3 regions of the Streptomyces sp. NPDC008238 genome follow, and region 2 is predicted to be linked to each of the others. Evidence: riboswitches for the same ligand, from Rfam matches in the RefSeq annotation. Region 2 holds a riboswitch; each other region holds the start of a gene.

The links. A riboswitch is a leader RNA that binds a small molecule or an ion and turns the genes downstream of it on or off. The one in region 2 is predicted to bind cobalamin.
Region 1: linked by a shared signal. The riboswitch ahead of ACFZAU_RS17285 (cobalamin biosynthesis protein) and the one ahead of ACFZAU_RS05550 (ribonucleoside-diphosphate reductase subunit alpha) in region 2 are both predicted to bind cobalamin.
Region 3: linked by a shared signal. The riboswitch ahead of nicT (Nickel transporter NicT) and the one ahead of ACFZAU_RS05550 (ribonucleoside-diphosphate reductase subunit alpha) in region 2 are both predicted to bind cobalamin.

What each region holds. Positions count from the first base shown of each region.
Region 1 covers NZ_JBIBGK010000006.1:314,783-318,049, forward strand. The annotation lists gene ACFZAU_RS17280 (cobyric acid synthase) at 1-286, opposite strand, end outside; gene ACFZAU_RS17285 (cobalamin biosynthesis protein) at 283-1,275, opposite strand; cobalamin riboswitch at 1,330-1,455, opposite strand; gene ACFZAU_RS17290 (hypothetical protein) at 1,611-1,850, opposite strand; gene ACFZAU_RS17295 (inorganic phosphate transporter) at 1,888-3,102, opposite strand.
Region 2 covers NZ_JBIBGK010000002.1:159,732-162,998, forward strand. The annotation lists gene mctP (monocarboxylate uptake permease MctP) at 1-395, shown strand, start outside; gene ACFZAU_RS05545 (GlxA family transcriptional regulator) at 453-1,427, opposite strand; cobalamin riboswitch at 1,675-1,834, shown strand; gene ACFZAU_RS05550 (ribonucleoside-diphosphate reductase subunit alpha) at 1,965-3,267, shown strand, end outside.
Region 3 covers NZ_JBIBGK010000013.1:154,451-157,717, forward strand. The annotation lists gene nicT (Nickel transporter NicT) at 115-1,227, opposite strand; cobalamin riboswitch at 1,256-1,457, opposite strand; gene ACFZAU_RS25025 (MFS transporter) at 1,796-3,267, shown strand, end outside.

The DNA.
Region 1 (3,267 bases), on a different contig from region 2:
CGCGCCCCAGCAGGACGACCTGGCTCGTCCGGTCCCCGCCGGGCTTGAGCAGCACCGGGTTCATCAGGGCCGTGGGCTCCACGCGGGCCGCCTGCGCCTGCATCGCCTGGGCCCGGCCGATCTCGGCGCCCTCACGGGTGACGTACGAGTTCAGTGACATGTTCTGCGCCTTGAACGGCGCCACGGACACGCCCTGCCGCGCCAGCCACCGGCAGATCCCCGCCGTGACGACGCTCTTGCCGGCGTCCGACGTGGTCCCCGCGACCAGCAGGCCCCCGCCCCTCATGCGTGCCTCCTCCGACTCCGGGCGACCGCGCCCCACGCCAGGCGTCCGCCCACCGCGACCGCCAGCGCCAGCGCGCCGACCCGCCGCGACAGGCGTGCCGCCCGTTCGATGTCCCCTGCCTCCACCGGCCGGTTCCCCGCCCCGAGCACGGGCCGGTGCTCCACCCGCCCGCCATAGGCAAGCGTCCCCCCGAGGCGTACGCCCAACGCCCCCGCGAACGACGCCTCCACGGGCCCCGCGTTCGGGCTGGGGTGCCGGGAGCCGTCCCTGCGCCAGGTACGCCACGCCCCCCGGGGATCGGGCCCGGCGAGCACCGCGAGCGCGGCGGTCAGCCGGGCGCCGGGGTAGCCGGCCACGTCGTCCAGCCGGGCCGCGGCCCAGCCGAACCTCCGGTGACGCGGCGACTTGTGACCCACCATCGCGTCGAGGGTGTTCACCGCCCGGAAGCCCACCAGCCCGGGCACGCCGCCCAGCGCGCCCCACACCAGCGCGCCGACGACGGCGTCCGAGGTGTTCTCCGCGACGGACTCCACGACCGCCCGCGCCAACTGCGCCTCGTCCAGCGCCTGGGGGTCGCGGCCGCACAGATGGGGCAGCCGCTCGCGTGCCGCCTCCGTGTCGCCGGCGGACAGGGCGGCGCCGATGGCCCGCGCCTCCCGGACCAGGGAGGTCCCGCCGAGCACGGCCCAGGTCGCCGCCGCCGTCAGGGCGACGGACGCGGGGCCGGAACGGCGCACCGCACGCTGCAACCCCGTCGCGGTCGCCACGGCGCCGCCGGCGCACAGGACGGTGTGGAGGGCGCCGCGGCCGCGGTGGTCGCGCCACAACGCCCGCTCCAGGCGGGCGGCGGCACTCCCGAACACCGCCACGGGGTGACCGCGCCGCGGGTCGGCGAAACCGAGGTCGGCGAGCCAGCCGAGGGCCGCACCGGCGGCGAACACGCACGGCGCCGCGGCGCCGGTGTCGGGTGAACGGCCGGAGCCGCGCATCGCAGGAGTCCTCACTCAGGGTCCGCGCCCTGGTTCGACGTGACCGGCGACGAGAGTCTCCTGGCTCCCGGATCGGCGGCACCCCCGGCCTTCCAGCCCTTCCTCGGGCCGTGGCCATGGGCGGGGGTCCGCTCCCCGGTGACAGTGGCGGGACCGCGCCGGATTCGCACCGGACTTCCTCTCCTGCCGCCGTTTGGCGGTTCCGATACCACCACGGGCCGCTCCGGCCCGTCAACTCACCGCCACTGCCTGTGGAAAAGAAGAAACCCCAGCTCACGGCCGGAAAGCCGGGAGCTGAGGTCAACTTCACACCGCGGTGCGCGGTGACGTGCGGGTCAGGCGACGATCAGGTGGATCCCGTACGCCACCGCCGCCGCGCAGAGCGCGAAGCACAGGTAGGCGCCGGTGCGGGCGAGGGCGGTGGAGCCGCCCGTGGTGGAGGTGCCCGTCTCGCCGCCGGCCGTGCCCTGCTTGGACAGGCCGACGATGCCGAGGGTGAACAGGCCGACGAGTCCGACGGTCACGGCGAGGCTGACGCCGAAGACGGAGCCGAGGGCAGCCCAGTCGATGTGCATGGTGCTGGTTCCTTCCGGGGCCGGTGCGGCGCCGCCGTCAGGCGGAGGCCTTGGCGGGGTCGGTGTCGGCGGCGGTCGCGGTCAGGCCCGCGGGCGGCGGGATCACGGCGGCGATGGCCGTCGTGATGACGCCCGGCTCCTGGTCGTCGTGGGCGGCGTTGACGTTGGTGTGGTCGACGGGCTTGCGGCGGGAGGCGATCCAGATCGTGGTGCAGGCGGCCAGCGCCAGGACGGCGACCGCCGTGACGCCCCAGTCGCCCTGGTCGGCCAGGAGCGCGGCGCCGGCGGCGACCAGGCCCGCGGCCGGCAGGGTGAGCCCCCACGCGGCGAACATCCGTCCCGCGGTGCTCCAGCGGACGACGCCGCCCTTGCGGCCGACGCCGGCGCCCATGACGGAGCCGGAGCAGACCTGCGTGGTGGAGAGCGAGAAGCCGAGGTGCGAGGAGGCCAGGATGACGGTGGCGGCGCCGGTCTGGGCGGCGAAGCCCTGCGGCGGCTGGATGTCGGTGATGCCCTTGCCCATGGTGCGGATGATCCGCCACCCACCGATGAAGGTGCCGAGCGCGATGGCGAGTCCGGCCGAGACGATGACCCACAGCGGCGGGTCGGAGTCGGGGGCGACGACGTTGCCGGCGATCAGGGCAAGGGTGATGACACCCATGGTCTTCTGCGCGTCGTTGGTGCCGTGGGCGAGCGAGACGAGGCCGGCCGAGGCGATCTGCCCGGCCCGGTAGCCCTTGGCGGTGGCGGCCGGGTCGGTATTGCGGCCGATGCGGTAGGTCAGGCGGGTCGCCAGCATCGCGGCGACACCGGCGACCACCGGGGCGCAGACGGCCGGGATCAGGACCTTCATGACGACCGCGTCGCCGTTGATCGAGCCGAATCCGGCCGAGGCGACGGAGGCGCCGATGAGGCCGCCGAAGAGGGCGTGGGAGGAGCTGGAGGGGAGGCCCGCCAGCCAGGTCAGCAGGTTCCAGACGATCGCGCCGACGAGCCCCGCGAAGATGACCTCGGGCTTGATGCCCGTGCTCTCGTCGAGGATGCCGCCGGAGATCGTCTTCGCCACCTCGACGGAGAGGAAGGCGCCGACGAGGTTGAGCACGGCGGACATGGCCACCGCCGTCTTGGGCTTGAGTGCGCCAGTGGAGATGGTGGTCGCCATCGCATTGGCGGTGTCGTGGAAACCGTTCGTGAAGTCGAACACGAGTGCGGTAATGATCACGATTCCGATCAGGAGCGTGATGTGTTCCATTGACCCAGGCATTCGTTCGATCGGACAGTGGCGGTGGCGACCGTACGGAGTCCGGATGAACGGAAGGTGAACTAGGGGCGGCGTGGTGGTGCCGGTGGGTGCGGGGGGTGTGGGGCGGACTGTGCTTCGTCCGGTAATCGATGCTTCTGTGACCTTTTGGCCGCG
Region 2 (3,267 bases):
TCGCGATCAACTTCCAGCTGCTGGGCGGCATCTGGATCCTGCAGACCTTCCCGGCCCTGGTCGGCGGCCTGTTCACCCGCTGGTTCCACCGCTGGGCGCTGCTGGCGGGCTGGGCGGTCGGCATGGTCTACGGCACCTGGGTGGCGTACGGCGTGGCCAGCCCGGCCCAGAAGCACTTCGGCGGCTCCTCCGACACCATCCCGGTCATCGGCCAGATCGGCTACATCGGCCTGACCGCCTTCGTGCTCAACGTCGTGGTGACCGTCGTCCTCACCTTCGTCCTGCGGGCCCTCAAGGCCCCCGAGGGCGTCGACGAGACCAGCCAGGCCGACTTCACGGCCGACGCCGGCGACCCGGGCGTGCAGAAGGACCTGCCGGTGGGCGCCGGTCACTGACCGCCGCACCGGCCACGAGCACGGGCCGCCGCCCTGGGACGGGGTGGCGGCCCGTCGTCATGCGGTACGGGCGGCCGGCACCGGGCAGCGGAAGGTGCGCCGGTACGCCTGGGGGGTGGTGCCCACCCAGCGGGCGAAGTGGTGGCGCAGGGTGGCCGCGTTGCCGAACCCGGCGCGCGCGGCGACGGCGTCCACCGTCTCGTCGGTGCCCTCCAGCAACTCCCGGGCCAGCAGGACGCGCTGGCCCAGCAGCCAGCGGTAGGGCGTCGTACCGGTCTCCTGCTGGAAGCGGCGGGCGAAGGTGCGCGGCGACATGTGCGCCCGGGCGGCCAGTTCGTCGACGGTGACCACGCGGTCCAGGTGCCGTTCCATCCACGCCAGGACCTCGCCCACGGTGTCGCAGCGGGTGCGCGGCAGCGGGCGGTCGACGTACTGGGTCTGGCCGCCCTCCCGGTGCGGCGGCACCACCATGCGCCGGGCGATGGCGTTGGCCACGTCGCTGCCCTGCTCCTTGCGCACCAGGTGCAGGCAGGCGTCGATCCCGGCGGCGGTGCCGGCCGAGGTGATCACCGGGTCCTCGTCCACGTAGAGCACGTCGGGCTCGACCCGCACCCGGGGGTAGCGCCGCGCCAGTTCCTCCGCGTGCTTCCAGTGGACGGCGCAGCGGCGGCCGTCCAGCAGGCCGGCGGCGGCCAGCGCGAAGACCCCCGAGCAGACGCTGAGCACCCGCGCCCCGCGTCCGACGGCACGGTTCAGCGCGTCCAGCAGCTCCGGCGGGTACTGCCGGTCCACATAGGAGTCGCCGGCCGGCACCGCGACCAGGTCGGCCTCCTCCAGCCGTTCCAGTCCGTGCCGGGTGCCGACGGTGAACCCGGCGGGTGTCGTCAGCGTCGGGCTCTCCGCGGAGGCCACGGCGAAGTCGTAGGCCGGCAGACCGTCGTCCGACCGGTCGATTCCGAACACCTCGCAGACGACCCCGAGTTCGAAGGGATGGACTCCGTCGAGCAGGACCACGGCCACGTTCTGCAGCATGCCTCCAGGATGGCAGACCGGCCGCCGGGGCGTGGCAGGATTTCGCGGTAGCACGTCAGTCCTGCCACTCCCGGCGGGACCGCGCGAGGAGGAGAGTCGAGGGCATGGAAACCTTCCTCGCCACCGTCACCGCACTGGTCTTCTTCCTGGCCCTGGCCCTCGCGGCCCTGACCGGACACGTCCACGACTCCCGCGACGGCCACGACTGGCACCGGTGAACCCGTCGCTCTGTAACCACGCCGACACAACATCTGGTGGTGTCACCAGCGGGCGCCACTAGATGTATGCTCAACTCCGCTGTCGCCGCAGGGGAAGCCGGTGGGAATCCGGGACTGCCCCGCAACGGTGTGCGGGCGCCCCAGGGCATACCCGCGAGTCCGAGTACCTGCCGACGGCACCGTCCGGCGCGCCGTCCGGACGGTGAAGTGTCCGGGCCTCGCGGGTTGGGCCGGCGGACGCGCCGCGGCATGCCCTGGCCTGCCCCGCGTGCGCCCCGTCGCTCCTCCGCGTCGCCGCCGTACGAGGGAGAGAGCACACGTGACCATCGCGCCCGCCGCACCCGCCACCGCATCGGACCCTGCCTCAACCGGGGCCGAACTGCTGCGCACCCTGACGGAACTGACCGCAGACCTCCCCGACACCGACCCCGGCCGGGTCGCCGCCGCCGCGCTGCGCGGCCGCAGCGCCGCCGCGGACGAGGCGGAACTGCGGGCGCTGGCCACCGAGGCCGCCGCCGGACTGATCGCGGAGGACCCGCAGTACTCGCGGCTCGCCGCCCGTCTGCTCACCCTCGCCATCGCCGACGAGGCGGCGGGCGAGGGCGCGGTCTCCTTCTCCGCGTCCATCGCCGTGGGCCACCGCGAGGGCCTGATCGCCGACGGCACCGCCGCCTTCGTCGCCGAGCACGCCGGCCGGCTGGACGCCCTGGTCGACACCGCGCTCGCCGACGGCGCCGACGACCGTTTCGGCTACTTCGGCCTGCGCACCCTGCACAGCCGCTACCTGCTGCGCCACCCGATCTCCCGCCAGGTCGTCGAGACCCCGCAGCACTTCATGCTCCGCGTCGCCTGCGGCCTGGCCGAGGACGGCACCAGCCGGTCGGTGGACGAGGTCGCGGCGCTCTACGGACTGATGAGCCGGCTGGACTACCTGCCCAGCTCCCCCACGCTCTTCAACTCCGGCACCCGGCACCCGCAGATGTCCTCCTGCTACCTGCTGGACTCCCCGCTGGACGAGCTGGACTCCATCTACGACCGCTACCACCAGGTGGCCCGGCTGTCCAAGCACGCCGGCGGCATCGGCCTGTCCTACTCCCGCATCCGCTCCCGCGGCTCGCTGATCCGCGGCACCAACGGGCACTCCAACGGCATCGTCCCGTTCCTGCGCACCCTCGACGCCTCCGTCGCCGCCGTGAACCAGGGCGGCCGCCGCAAGGGCGCGGCCTGCGTCTACCTGGAGACCTGGCACGCGGACATCGAGGAGTTCCTGGAGCTGCGCGACAACACCGGTGAGGAGGCGCGCCGCACCCACAACCTGAACCTGGCGCACTGGATCCCGGACGAGTTCATGCGCCGCGTCGACACCGACGGCACCTGGTCGCTGTTCTCCCCCGCCGACGTGCCCGAGCTGGCCGACCTGTGGGGCGAGGAGTTCGACGCCGCCTACCGCAAGGCCGAGGCCGCGGGCCTGGCCCGCAAAACCCTCCCGGCGCGGGAGCTGTACGGCCGCATGATGCGCACCCTCGCGCAGACCGGCAACGGCTGGATGACCTTCAAGGACGCCTCCAACCGCACCGCCAACCAGACCGCCGAGCCCGGCCGCGTCATCCACTCCTCCAACC
Region 3 (3,267 bases), on a different contig from region 2:
GACCGATGGCCGGCACCCAGCCCTTGGCCGGACGTGGGAGAACCGTTCGCTGGGATCGTGGGCGATGCGCCCGGTGCCGGCTGCGCGACGGGTGCCCCTCCGTCCCGGAAGGCGTCAGCCGCCGCTCGCCGTTCGCGCCGCCCAGCGGTCCTCCACCCTGGCGAGGCGCCAGTAGGCGATCGCGACGGCCCACACGGCCACGAACAGGCCGACGATCACGTAGCCGACGTTGTCGAGGTCGAGTCCTGCCACCCAGCCCGTGAAGCCGTCCGTCATGTCGAGCTTGTCGTGCAGGACACCGACGAGCTCGATGGTGCCGATGAGGAAGGCGACGGCGATCGACAGACCGGTGATCGTGAGGTTGTAGTAGACCTTGCGGACCGGGTTGGAGAACGCCCACTGGTAGGCGAAGTTCATGAAGGTCCCGTCGAGCGTGTCGAACAGGCTCATGCCGGCGGCGAACAGCAGCGGCAGGCAGAGGATCGCGTACCACGGCAGTCCCGCCGCGGCCCCGCTGCCGGCCATGACCATGAGCGCCACCTCGGTGGCCGTGTCGAAGCCCAGCCCGAACAGGAAGCCCAGGGGGTACATCTGGCCCGGGCGCGTGATCGCCTTCGTCAGCCGGCCCAGGATCCTGTTCATGAAGCCGCGCGAGTCCAGGTGCGCCTCGAGTGCGGACTCGTCGAAGGACCCCCGGCGCATGCTCCTGAAGACCCGGAGGATGCCCAGCAGCGCGACGAGGTTGAGCGCGGCGATGGCGTAGAGGAAGGTCCCCGAGACGGTGGTGCCGACCAGCCCGAGCGTCTGGTGGGTGCCGGAGTCCTCGTCGGCGAGGGTGCCGGCGAGCTGCGTGCCCGCGGCGACGAGGGCCGCCATGGCCACGACGACGCTCGAGTGCCCGAGGGCGAACCAGAAGCCCACCGAGACGGGCCGCTTGCCGTCCGCCATGAGCTTGCGCGTGGTGTTGTCGATGGCGGCGATGTGGTCGGCGTCGAAGGCGTGCCGCATCCCCAGCGTGTACGCGGTGACGCCGAGGCCCAGGCCGAAGGCCTTGGAACCGACCTCGTAGTGGTTCGGCACCACGAGGAGGAAGAGGATCCCGAAGGCGACGACGTGCAGCGCCACGATCACCGCCATCAGGCCGGCGGTGCGGACGGTGTCCTCGCGCCGCCAGCGGAAGGCCGCGGGCAGGCCGGATGCGGGCAGGTCGGATGTGGGCAGGGTCATGCGGTCACGCTCCAGCACCTCGTGGATCACTTCGTGAGATGCCGCGGCCGGTCTCCTGGCTTACGGGCGAAGCGCGCCCGCCTCTGCCTTCCCGGCCTTGGTGAGGCCAGTGGCACCGCCGATGGCGGAAGAGGCGGGAACTACCCGATCACAGTGGCGAGGGCCGCTCCGGAGTGAGCTTGCGTCAGCTGTCACCGGTCTTCCCGAGCACCACGGCGCGACCACCCTAGATTCCCTGGTGGGAGGCCTGCAAGGCTCCGGGACCGGAGGGGTTGAAGATCACATCCGGGCCTGTGGGGGCCACGCCCGTCCACCTCGTTCCGTCGAGCGTTCCGGACACGGCACCATCGACGGCCATCGTGTCCGCAGGCCGTCGCCGCACCCGTGCTTCCGAGGAAGGGACCGTGCCGACGCTCGGAACCCGAGGCCCCGACACATCCGTGCACCTCAAAACTTGCCGATCCGGCATGAGGCTTTGCCCCTTCTCCTGCCGGGAGCGCAGGCTCCGGTCGACGCGGTTGCCCACCGCTCCTCTCCCCTCGTCGATCTGTTTCCAGGAGGATCACTGATGACCACGCCCGCCCCATCCGCGGGAACGGACCAGTCCCAGGCGACTGCTGATCCACGCCGTTGGACGACCCTGATCGTGTGCTCGGTGGCCACGCTGATGGTCGTACTCGACGTATCGATCGTGAACATCGCCCTGCCCCGGGCGCAGCGCGACCTGGCCATGACCGATGCCGGCCGGCAATGGATGATCACCTCGTACGCCCTTGCGTTCGGCGGTCTCTTGCTGCTGGGCGGCCGCATCGCCGACCTGGCCGGACGCAAGCGAATACTCGTCACAGGCCTACTGGGGTTCGCCGCAGCCTCCATGCTCGGCGGCCTCGCCCCCACGCCGGGCGTCCTGTTCGCCGCCCGCGCGATGCAGGGCGCCTTCGCCGCGCTCCTGGCACCTGCGGCTCTGTCCCTGATCACCGTCGCCTTCACCGACCCGAAGGAGCGGGCCAAAGCCTTCGGGATCTACGGCGCCTTCCAGGGCGGCGGTGGTGCGGTCGGGCTGCTGCTCGGCGGCGTACTGACCGAGTTCGCCGGTTGGCGCTGGTGCATGTACATCAACGTTCCCATCGCGCTCGCCATGGTGATGGCGGCCCGACCGTCCGTCCGTGAGAGCCGCGCCGAGGGCGAACGTCACCTGGACATTCCCGGGGCTGCGCTCGTGACCGGAGGGCTGGTCGCCCTCGTCTTCGGGTTCACAGAAGCAGCGCAAGGCGGTGGCTGGGCGGCGCCACCGACGCTCCTCCTGCTGGCGGCCGCTCTTGTGCTGCTGACGGCGTTCGTCATGGTGGAGCGCCGCACCGCGCTCCCGATGCTGCCGCTGCGAGTGATCTCGGAGCGCAGCCGGGCAGGAGTGTTCCTGGGCAACCTCCTCATCGGAGCCGGGATGTTCGGCATGAACCTCTTCATGACCTACTTCCTGCAGGTCAATCTCCACTACACCCCGCTGCAGGCCGGATTCGCGTTCCTGCCCTTCAGCGTCGGCATCATCGCCACCACCACCCTCAGCGCACCACTGGTCGCCCGCTGGGGCCCCAAAACGCTCATGGTCGCGGGCTCGGCCCTGGCCACGACGGGCCTGCTGTGGCTGACCCGCCTGGACGGGGCCTCCGGCTACACGGGCGAAGTCCTGCCCACGCAACTGCTGGTCAGCATCGGGGTGGGCCTGTTCTTCCTGGCCGGCCCCAACGTCGTGCTTGCTGCCGTCGACCCGCAGGACGCCGGAGTCGCCAGCGCGGCCCTGAACACCAGTCAGCAGATCGGGGCCGCGCTGGGGCCGGCCCTGCTCAACACCCTCTATCTATCGGCAGTCACCGGCCATCTCGCCTCCCGCGGTACCAGCACCACGCCCTCCGTGCGGTTGGAGAGCTATCTGTACGGCTACCGCATCGCGTTCACCGTCGCCGGAGCCCTTCTGGCCGCCGCCGTCGCCATCCTCGCCCTGTTCGTGCAACCTCCCAAGGAACTGCCCGCCGCCCAACA